DNA from 3 places in the Maridesulfovibrio sp. genome. Region 3 is predicted to be linked to each of the others. Evidence: predicted binding sites of a transcription regulator. Region 3 holds the regulator's gene; each other region holds the start of a gene.

Region 1 (3,262 bases), 1.2 Mb from region 3:
TGCCGCCAAGTTCCATTACGGATTTCTTAAGCCTTGCTCCTGCCGCGGAGGCGACTTTCTGTCCGGCAAATTCACTGCCGGTCAAACTGACTGCAAAAACTGATTCGTGATCCAGCACAGATTCAACCTGCCGCGCACCGATCAAAAGTGTACGGAAAATATTTTCAGGAAACCCAGCGTCCTTGAAAATTTCTTCTATTGCCAATGCGCATTGGGGGACATTGGAGGCATGTTTCAGGACGACGGCATTACCTGCCATAAGAGAAGGAGCTGCAATTCTAAGCACCTGCCAGAAAGGAAAATTCCAAGGCATTACTGTGAGCACCGTCCCCAGAGGCTCATAAGTAATATAGGCTTTGCGTCCAGCCCCCTCTACCGGGGTAGGAGCCAACATTTCTTCTCCCTTATCTGCATAATAGTCACAGACCAGGGCACATTTGTTGGCTTCCCCTTCTCCCTGCGAGATCGGCTTACCCATCTCCAATGCCATTAACTCAGTCAGTTTTGAGCTGCGACTGCGCAAAAGCTCTGCCGCTTTCTTCAACAGCCCGGCCCGTTCTGCAAAGGCTTTACCTTTCCAGATTAACCATTCACCGGCTACGTCATTCAGAATAGACTGAACTTTCTCATCAGAATAAGCTTCAAATGAAGCAGCCACTTCTCCTGTGGCCGGGTTGACGCTTTGAATACTCATTGAATGCTCCTTTTCACAATAACTCAAATTTGTTTAACAGTTTTCCGCCAGGGCTTCTTCAAGAATTGTCAGGCCCTTTTCAAGGGTAGTTTCATCAACCGTGAGCGGAACAAGAACCCGGAGCACATTGCCATAATTTCCACAGGCGAGCAGCAATAGTTTTTTCTTAAACACATCGCCTACAATTTTCTTGGCAATATCAGCGGCAGGGGTTTTATTTTCCCTGTCTGAAACAAGTTCAATGGCGATCATAGCACCAAGTCCGCGGACATCTCCTATAATCGGGTACTTTTCCTGCCATTCCAAAAAAGTATTTTTGAGCTTTTCACCGAGAACAACACCTTCCTCAAGCACACCATCGCTTTCAAGCGACTCAAGGGCTGCAAGGGCAGCGGCGCAAGAGACAGGGTTACCTCCGTAAGTTCCACCCAGACCGCCGGGATGTACGGCATCCATTATCTCTGTTTTACCAACCACAGCGGAAATAGGCATGCCGCCGCCAATACTTTTGGCCATGGTCATCAAATCCGGCTCTACTCCAAAATGCTCTATAGCACACATCTTTCCGGTACGTCCGCCACCGGACTGAATCTCATCAGCTATAAAAAAGATATCATTTTTAGCACATATTTCTTTGATTTTAGGGAAATATTCTGGGGGAGGAGTGAGAAAGCCTCCTTCACCGGCCACGGGTTCGGCTACCAGAGCAGCCAGATTTTCTGGGGCTGCGTTACCGATAAACCAGTGACTGAACTGATCAGCACAAAAAGTGTCACATGAAGGATATTCTTTACCGTAAGGACAACGGTAACAGTAAGGATACGGTATTCTGTAGACTTCAGGAGCGTAAGGTCCGAACTTGTATTTATAAGGTTTGACCTTGCTGGTCATACTCATGGTCAACAGGGTGCGTCCGTGAAAACCGCCCTCATAAACAACAATCCCGCTCTTGCCACTGGCCAGCCGTGCTATTTTTACCGCATTCTCCACAGCTTCAGCCCCACTATTCAGCAGGACTGCCTTTTTATCGGAATCGCCGGGGGAAATTTCAATCAGCTTTTCAGCCAAAGCTATATACGGCTCATACATGGCAATATGAAAACAGGAATGAACAAGCTTTTCCGCCTGTTCCTTGATAGCGGCAACGACCTTTTCATTACAATGGCCGACATTATTAACACCGATTCCGCCTACAAAATCAATGTACTCCTCACCTTCTACATCTGTGATTATTGAGTTTTCGGCACGCTCGGCAAAGATCGGTCCCAGATTTCCTACACCCTGAGGCACGGCCTTGTTTCTTCTTTTAAGCAGATCTTCTGAATTACTCATATGAATTACGTCCTTTTTTTATGTTTGCCTCAGATTAAGCATATTGCATGCCACCAGGAATAAAGACATAAAAACAACAACTTACACAAGCAGACGACCGTAAATAAGCTTAATTTGATTCACAAATGAATCGCAAAGAAGCAAAATTAAAAAAATTGCTGCTATGGTGATTCATTTATGAATCGAAGATCGCTGATAAATTTTTATTTGGGACAAAAAATAATCTGTAATTTGAGCTTAACCCAAGGACCACAATGAGAGAAGAAGTAAGATATGCAACACGCTCTTTGATTCATCAGTGAATCAAACTCTATTAACGACTGCTCAATCCGTGTTTTTTAAGCTTGCGAACAACAGTCGGCTGGCTGACTTTCAGGTAGCGGGCTATGTCTCTTGTTGTCGGGCAGACTTTTTGAGCCTCAATAAACATTTCCCTCTCTACTTTATCAAGAGCTTCAGCCAGAGAAAGCCCTGTAGTAGATAAAGGTTCCCCCTGATCTTTACCATGAAGATCCTGCATAAGGTAACTATCCAATAATTCTCCTTCTGCCACGGCCACGCCTTTTTTGATCAGGCTGTCCAGTTCTCTGATATTACCGGGAAAGGAATAGTTCTGCAGTATTCTCAAACTGGTGGGGGAAAGTGACTTGGATTTACCATACCGCTCATTATACTTGTTAAGAAATAAAGTCGCCAAAGCAAAAATATCTTCTACCCTGTCACGCAACGGCGGAATCGTCAGAGTAAAAACATTAAGGCGGTAAAAGAGATCTTTACGGAACAACCGCTCACTGACCTGCTTTTCCAGATCCTTGTTGGTGGCGGCAATAATTATACAATTGATCTTTTTCGGAATTGTTCCGCCAAGGGGAATAAATTCTTTTTCATCAATACATTTCAAAAGCTTGGCCTGTACCGCAAGGGGCATTTCGCCCACTTCATCAAGGAAGAAGGTACCACCATCGGCAAGCGCCAGCAGCCCGGCCTTGCCGCTTTCTCTGGCTCCGGTAAAAGCTCCTTTCTCATATCCGAATAACTCAGCTTCAAAAAGCTGCTCCGGTACAGCCGCGCAGTTAACTGCGAGAAACGGCCCCGCAGACCGTGGGCTGTGCTGATGCAGCAATTTAGCAAGCATGGATTTTCCCGTGCCGGACTCGCCGAGAAGCAGTATCCCGGAAACCTCCAACTGAGCCAGTTTCAGCGCACTGTCCAGCAACCTCTTGATAGATCTGCTTT
Region 2 (3,262 bases), 1.2 Mb from region 3:
CAGAATTGGTCTGCGTGTGATGTGAGCAATATCGTCCGCCGCATGGCCCTCGAAGAGAACTCCCTTAAATCCAGTGCGCGGAACACTTTTATCGGCCATGTCCGGTCCGTAAAGCGGGATGGGATTCTGGCTGATGTGGAATTTGAAACCGCCGAAGGACTAATAATCAGCTCAGTCATTACACTCGAAAGTCTCTATAAACTGGGCCTCGAGCCCGGAGTGTCCGTATCGGCCACAGTAAAAGCCCCGTTGGTAGCTGTGCGCCCCTTAAAAGAGCACGGAACAAGCTCCCGAAACTGCGTCCCGGCCAAAGTTATTTCTCAGAAACATACCGAAGTACTAGCTGAAGTTGTAGGTGAGTCTGCCGGGGGAACCCAGATGTGCGCATTGGTCACCTCGTGGTCGGTGGAGGAAGAAGGATTGAGCGTAGGCGCTGAGGTTGAATTTTGTTTCAAGGCATTGTCTGTTGTTTTACATGCGGTGTAGATTTTCGCCTAGATGTAGGTCGGGCAGTATTGTTAGCGTTATAAAAAGCAGAGTCCTGTTGTAGGGTATGGATTGTTGTGTTAATTATGGTGAACGTGAAAATTAAACCAACGGAGTATAATCATGAATGAAAGAACAGGAATAATTACTTTTCAGGGCAATCCCCTGACTCTTCTCGGTAATGAAATCAAAGTGGGCGACAAGGCCCCTGAATTCAACGTAACTGATAATGAACTTGCTCCCAAAACCTTGGCTGATTTTGCCGGAAATGTACTGATTGTCAGTGCTGTTCCCTCTCTCGATACCCCGGTATGCGATATGGAAACCCGTCGGTTCAATACTGAAGCTGCAAACCTTGGTGATGATATTAAAATCCTGACTCTGTCCATGGACCTGCCTTTCGCTCAGGCCCGCTGGTGCGGTGCAGCAGGCGTTGAAGCCGTTAAGACCCTTTCAGATTACATGAATTCGTCTTTTGGCGAAGCTTACGGCGTGCTTATCAAGGAATTGCGTCTGCTCAGCCGTGCAGTCTTCGTAATTGATAAATCAGGTACCGTACAATACGTTCAGTATGTAAGCGAAGTAACAGAAGAACCGGACTACAATGCAGCTCTGGATGCAGCTAAAAAACTGGTTTAATCCGTTTTTGAATACGTAATTAAAGAATATTAAAGTTCCTCCGGCCATCACCGGACGTCTTAAGCGTCCGGTGATGGCCACTTATGGATTTTTTAGTAGATTAATTTTCGGCTTGACCGGGGTTTAGTCCTTGATATAAAAGGCATCTCTACAACAAGCCAACGTAGCTCAGTCGGTAGAGCAGCTGATTCGTAACCAGCAGGCCGTCGGTTCAATTCCGATCGTTGGCTCCATAGTAAAAGTTAAGCCTCGCAGTGTGTTATCGCATTGTGAGGCTTTATTTGTTGGAGCAGAAAATAGTAAAATCGTGCGGACAATTTGCGTACATTCTGGGATTTGCTTCGTTAACATGCTGAATTAATTAGAGCGGCCTGCTGATATCCAACCTGTTACCCTGAATATTTTTTTATGAAGAGTGAGGCTCTGGTTGTGTCAAAGGCTTTGGAGATATTGTGCAAAGTCACCGTGGTAGGGAATGATTTTCATTGCATGCAATGCGCGCAAAATTGCATGCAGTAAGGGTGTGCAATCGCAGCCCTTTTGTTTTTCTTCACGATGTGTCTGACTTTATTTTCAATTATTTAGGTACGATGGGAGTTTTCACGGATCTGTTGGTTTATGGCATGTCTTGTGCTAGGTGAAGCGCATGCAACGTACAATTACAACATGTCCTTACTGCGGTACCGGCTGTTCACTCTCTCTGGAAGTTGAAAACGGGCGCATCGTCAGTGTTTCTGGCGGTCCTGAGCCTTCGGTCAATCAGGGTGCTTTGTGCTCCAAGGGGCGGTTCGGTTTTGATTTTGTCCAGCACTGTGACCGGATCACCACTCCGTTGGTGCGTAAAAACGGCGAGCTGGTTCCCGCTTCCTGGGATGAAGCGCTTGGTCTTGTGGCAACCCGTTTAAGCTCTATCGCGTCTGAATATGGACCGGAGGCTGTCGGTGGATTCAGCAGTGCCCGCTGCACAAACGAAGAAAATTATCTTTTCCAGAAGCTTTTTCGCGCAGGACTCGGCAGTAATAATGTCGACCATTGCGCACGTCTCTGACACGCTCCCACTGTGGCCGGGCTGGCCATGTCATTGGGAAACGGCTCCATGACAAACTCCATTCGTGAGTTGTGGGACATGGGCCGGGGAGATTGTATCTGCGCCGTAGGCACTAACACTACCGAGTGCCATCCCATTATCGGTATCGGTATGATGGAGGCCAAACGCAACGGGGCCGGACTGGTGGTCATCGATCCGAGGGAAATCGACCTTGCGCGTCAGGCAGATGTCTGGCTCAGGTTGCGCCCCGGTACTGACACTCCACTGTTGTCCTCCATTGCCCGGGTCATTCTGGATGAAGGGCTGGCCGATCTGGAATCTGTGCGCGCAGCTACTGAAGATTTCGAGGCGTTCCGTGAGGGACTGCAGGCTTTTGATCCTGAAAGCGTGGCCGCCATTGCCGAGGTCCCTGCGGAAGATATCCGCAAGGCCGCCCGGATCATCGCCGGTTCAGCCAACGCATCTTTCTACTACACCATGGGCGTGACCCAGCACACAACCGGGACCAACAATGTCCTTGCCGTGTCCAATCTTGCATTGCTCACCGGAAATGTCGGACGTCCGAAGACCGGGGTGAATCCCTTGCGCGGTCAGAATAATGTCCAGGGCTCGTGCGATATGGGGGCCTTGCCCAATGTGTTGACAGCTTATCGTCCGGTAACTGACGATGCTGTCCGGGAGGTTTTTGAATCCGGATGGGGAGTTAAAATTCCTGCTGAGCCGGGGCTGACCTTACCCGAGATGTTGCATGCCATTGAGCAGGACCGTCTCAAAGGACTTTTTGTTTTCGGTGAAAATCCTATGCGCAGTGACCCGGATATTACCCACGTGGAGCACTGCCTGCGACATGTTGATTTTCTGGTTGTGCAGGATCTTTTTCTGACTGAAACAGCCGCGCTGGCCGACGTTGTCCTGCCCGGAGCCAGTTTTGCCGAGAAGGACGGAACTTTCACCAGCACTGAGCGTCGCGTGCAACGTGTCCGCAAGGCGATAAATCCCGTTGGGGACAGTCGTCCGGATTGGGAAATCTTGGCAGATCTGCTGGCCCGAGTGGGCCGTCCGGAGCGATACACCGCTGCTTCCGATGTC
Region 3 (3,262 bases):
TTGTTCCAAGTTTTTCACGATCATTGAGGACCTTGAGCGAGTTCTCCACATCAATATCGAGACCTGCGTCCTTGAGTGTAGAAACCATCTCTTCCAGAACTCCACCCTTATCAGTGGCCTGCAGTTCATAGACAACAAGATCCTTCGCCAGATTATCAGATATATTCATCAGTTAGTATCCCGGGTCAATTAAGCCGAAATCGCCGTTATTGCGACGGTAAATTACATTTATAGCTTCGTTATCCGCATTACGGAAAACGAGGAATTCATGGTCAAGGGTCTGCAGCTGTTCTGCTGCTTCATCAATAGTCATAGGCTTCGGAACAAAGGAGTCAGACTCCACAATTACAGGTTCCCTATACTCAGCCTCACCATAACTGAGGATGTCCATACGGGCGGGAGCACTATCCTTACGCCTGTGACTCCTCGTCTTTTCATTCGCACGACGAAGCTGAGATTCAAGCTTGTCCAGAACCATATCCACGGTAGAATACATGTCTTCGGACACTTCGTAAGCAGATACATGCAAATGGTCGGAAGTCAAAACAACTTCCGCAACATGCCTGAACTTATCCACTGACAGCTTAACCTGCATGTCAGTATTGTCAGGGTTGCTTACATACTTTACCAACTTGGAGAAACGGCTGTTTGCATATTCCTTAAGATGTTCGGATGCGTCGAAATTCTTAAAAGTAAATGCTACGTTCATAGAGAGCCTCCTTAGTAAAGGGTGAATATGCTTTAATTTCTCCGACTGCTAGAATACTTTTTTCCTCTTGGACGAGGAGAGTATTCCCATTGCAGTCCTATACTTGGCCACGGTCCTTCTTGCGATATTGACTTCCAGCTTCTCTTTGAGAATCTCAGCGATCTTCTCGTCACTGAGTGGTTTCTTTCCGTCTTCTTCACTGATCAATTTCTTGATCGTCGCCTTGACGGACTCGGAACCGACCTGAGATCCGTCATCCAGACCGAGAGCACTATTGAAAAAGAACTTTAGTTCATAAATTCCATGCGGAGTCGAAACATACTTATTTGTTGTGATCCGGCTCACAGTGGATTCATGCATTTCGATGTCTTCAGCCACCTCTTTAAGGATAAGCGGTTTAAGCTTGGTAACACCTTGAGCGAAAAACTCGCGCTGAAATCTCACTATGGATTCTAAAACCTTATACAAAGTACGCTGCCGCTGATACAGGCTCTTCATCAGCCATTGTGCGGAGCGCATCTTGTCTTGAAAATATTCCTTGTCGTCTCCCTTGGTTGATGCCAGCGTCTCCACATAAAATGCATTCATCTGCAGTTTGGGAAGACCATCTTCATTAAGCACGATGACAAAATCACCGTCATATTCATAAACATAAGCATCCGGGCTGACATAGAAAGAGTCTCCGCTTGAAAAACTTGCTCCGGGCAGAGGATCAAGCGTCTGCATCAGGTCAAGATAACTCTTCAAATCCTCCATGCTGAGCTTGAATTTACGTGCCAGCGGCTTATAGCGCTTCTTTTCAAGATCATCCAGATGATCCCGGACCAGTGAGACCAGAATAGGATCATCGTCAAGTTTCAAGGCCTCGAGCTGAATAAGCAGACATTCCTGCGGAGTCCGCGCAGCCACACCGACCGGATCGAAACGCTGGATGCGGTGAAGAACCTTTTCTACGTCTTCGATTTCAGCGTAACATGTTTCGCAGACATCTTCCAAGTCAATCCGTAAAAAACCACCAGAGCTTAAATTGCCTATAAGACACTCGCCGACAACTCGTTCTTCAGCAGTAAAATCAGAAAGACTCATCTGCCAATGAAGGTGTCCTTCAAGAGAAGCAGCCTTGGTCAGACGGGCTTCAAAGGAAGTACCCTCTTCATAAGACTCCGACTCACGAGAAGCGGACTGTTTGGAGGTGCTGGAAAATTCTCCGAGATAATTCTCCCACTCGGCCTCCTTGGAAATCTGAGCCTCTTCCGCCGTAGCGGTTCCTGCTTCAGCGTCAGCGGCATCGGTTCTTTCCGCCGCTTCAGCTTCTTCAAGGATAGGATTCTCCATCAGTTCCTGATGAACGGTATCCATCAGCTCTAGACGGGAAAGCTGCAACAACTTGATCGCCTGCTGCAACTGGGGAGTCATCACCAGCTGTTGCGTAAGCTTTAATTGTTGTCTTAGTTCCAATCCCATATATTCAGGCCACCTTGTAATATATTCTCAAATTCATTTCATTTCAGTCAGTTGCACACTGAAGCAATAAAAAAAATAATCTTTTATCCCCCAGCCTTGATTTAACTATGCCACATCCATTTGCAACATGCAACAAAGACCTCTGAATTATCTGATATTTATGGATTTTTTACACAAAATTTTTGCGCATGAAAAAAGTGTACCAATGTTCGGGCAGACTGTAAATCAACAAAGACTAAATTAATCAAACTTTGATAAAAAAAGCCGGAATTCATAAAAGAATCCCGGCTGATAAATCACATATTTCAGTAGCGCAGCTAAAGACTGAAACTGTCTCCAAGATATAATCTGCGCGCCTTGGTGTTTTTGACAATATTTTCCGGCGAGCCGTTAAGAATCACACGGCCTTCGTAGACAAGATAAGCCCGGTCACAGATTGATAAAGTTTCACGCACGTTATGATCCGAGATAAGAATTCCCAGCCCCATATCCTTCAGCGTGGAGATAATATCCTGAATATCAATGACTGCGATAGGATCGATCCCGGCAAAAGGCTCATCAAGCAGAATAAATTTAGGGTTGTTGATCATGGCCCGCGCAATTTCCAGACGACGCCGTTCACCACCGGAAAGATACATGGCCTTCTGGTCTGCCAAACGCAGAATCCCAAGCTGATCCAAGAGTTCATCCGCCCTCTTGGGCACTTCTTTACCTGACAGCCCGGTATGCTCGATGATGATCTCAAGGTTCTTGCGAACAGAAAGTTTTCTGAAAATTGAACTTTCCTGCGGCAGATAACTGAGCCCGAGACGAGCCCGCTCATGCAGAGGCAGACGGGTTATCTGCTGTTTATTGAAATAAACTTCCCCGGAAGTTGGCTTCACCACCCCCACAAGCATATAAAAAGTAGTGGTTTTACCTGCTCCATTAGGCCCGAGCAGCCCCACGACCTCGCCCTCGCGCACGGTCAAACCTATTCCGCGGACAACCTCTTTGGGCCCGTAATTCTTGACCAGTTTTTTGGCGATAATCGAAGACATATATTTCCCTTTTGATGCGCGTCGCGCTTTTGATTGTATCGCCTACGGA

The links. The regulator sigma-54, encoded in region 3, starts transcription at its own class of promoters, with help from an activator protein. The targets are predictions, from matches to a motif close to CTGGCACGGNNNNTGCTT.
Region 1: gabT (4-aminobutyrate--2-oxoglutarate transaminase) is a predicted target of sigma-54. The motif match lies at 2,063-2,080, and genes of this name have one in related genera.
Region 2: fdhF (formate dehydrogenase subunit alpha) is a predicted target of sigma-54. The motif match lies at 1,744-1,761, and genes of this name have one in related genera.

The regions. Positions count from the first base shown of each region.
Region 1 is NZ_OY780933.1:500,672-503,933, forward strand. Features, by position in the region: gene ACKU35_RS02160 (NAD-dependent succinate-semialdehyde dehydrogenase) at 1-694, opposite strand, end outside; gene gabT (4-aminobutyrate--2-oxoglutarate transaminase) at 728-2,026, opposite strand; gene ACKU35_RS02170 (sigma 54-interacting transcriptional regulator) at 2,340-3,262, opposite strand, start outside.
Region 2 is NZ_OY780933.1:533,901-537,162, reverse strand. Features, by position in the region: gene ACKU35_RS02320 (TOBE domain-containing protein) at 1-486, shown strand, start outside; gene tpx (thiol peroxidase) at 610-1,125, shown strand; tRNA gene ACKU35_RS02310 (tRNA-Thr) at 1,283-1,358, shown strand; gene fdhF (formate dehydrogenase subunit alpha) at 1,772-3,262, shown strand, end outside.
Region 3 is NZ_OY780933.1:3,557,585-3,560,846, forward strand. Features, by position in the region: gene ACKU35_RS15920 (fructose PTS transporter subunit IIA) at 1-169, opposite strand, end outside; gene hpf (ribosome hibernation-promoting factor, HPF/YfiA family) at 173-709, opposite strand; gene rpoN (RNA polymerase factor sigma-54) at 758-2,173, opposite strand; gene lptB (LPS export ABC transporter ATP-binding protein) at 2,491-3,213, opposite strand; gene ACKU35_RS15940 (LptA/OstA family protein) at 3,256-3,262, opposite strand, start outside.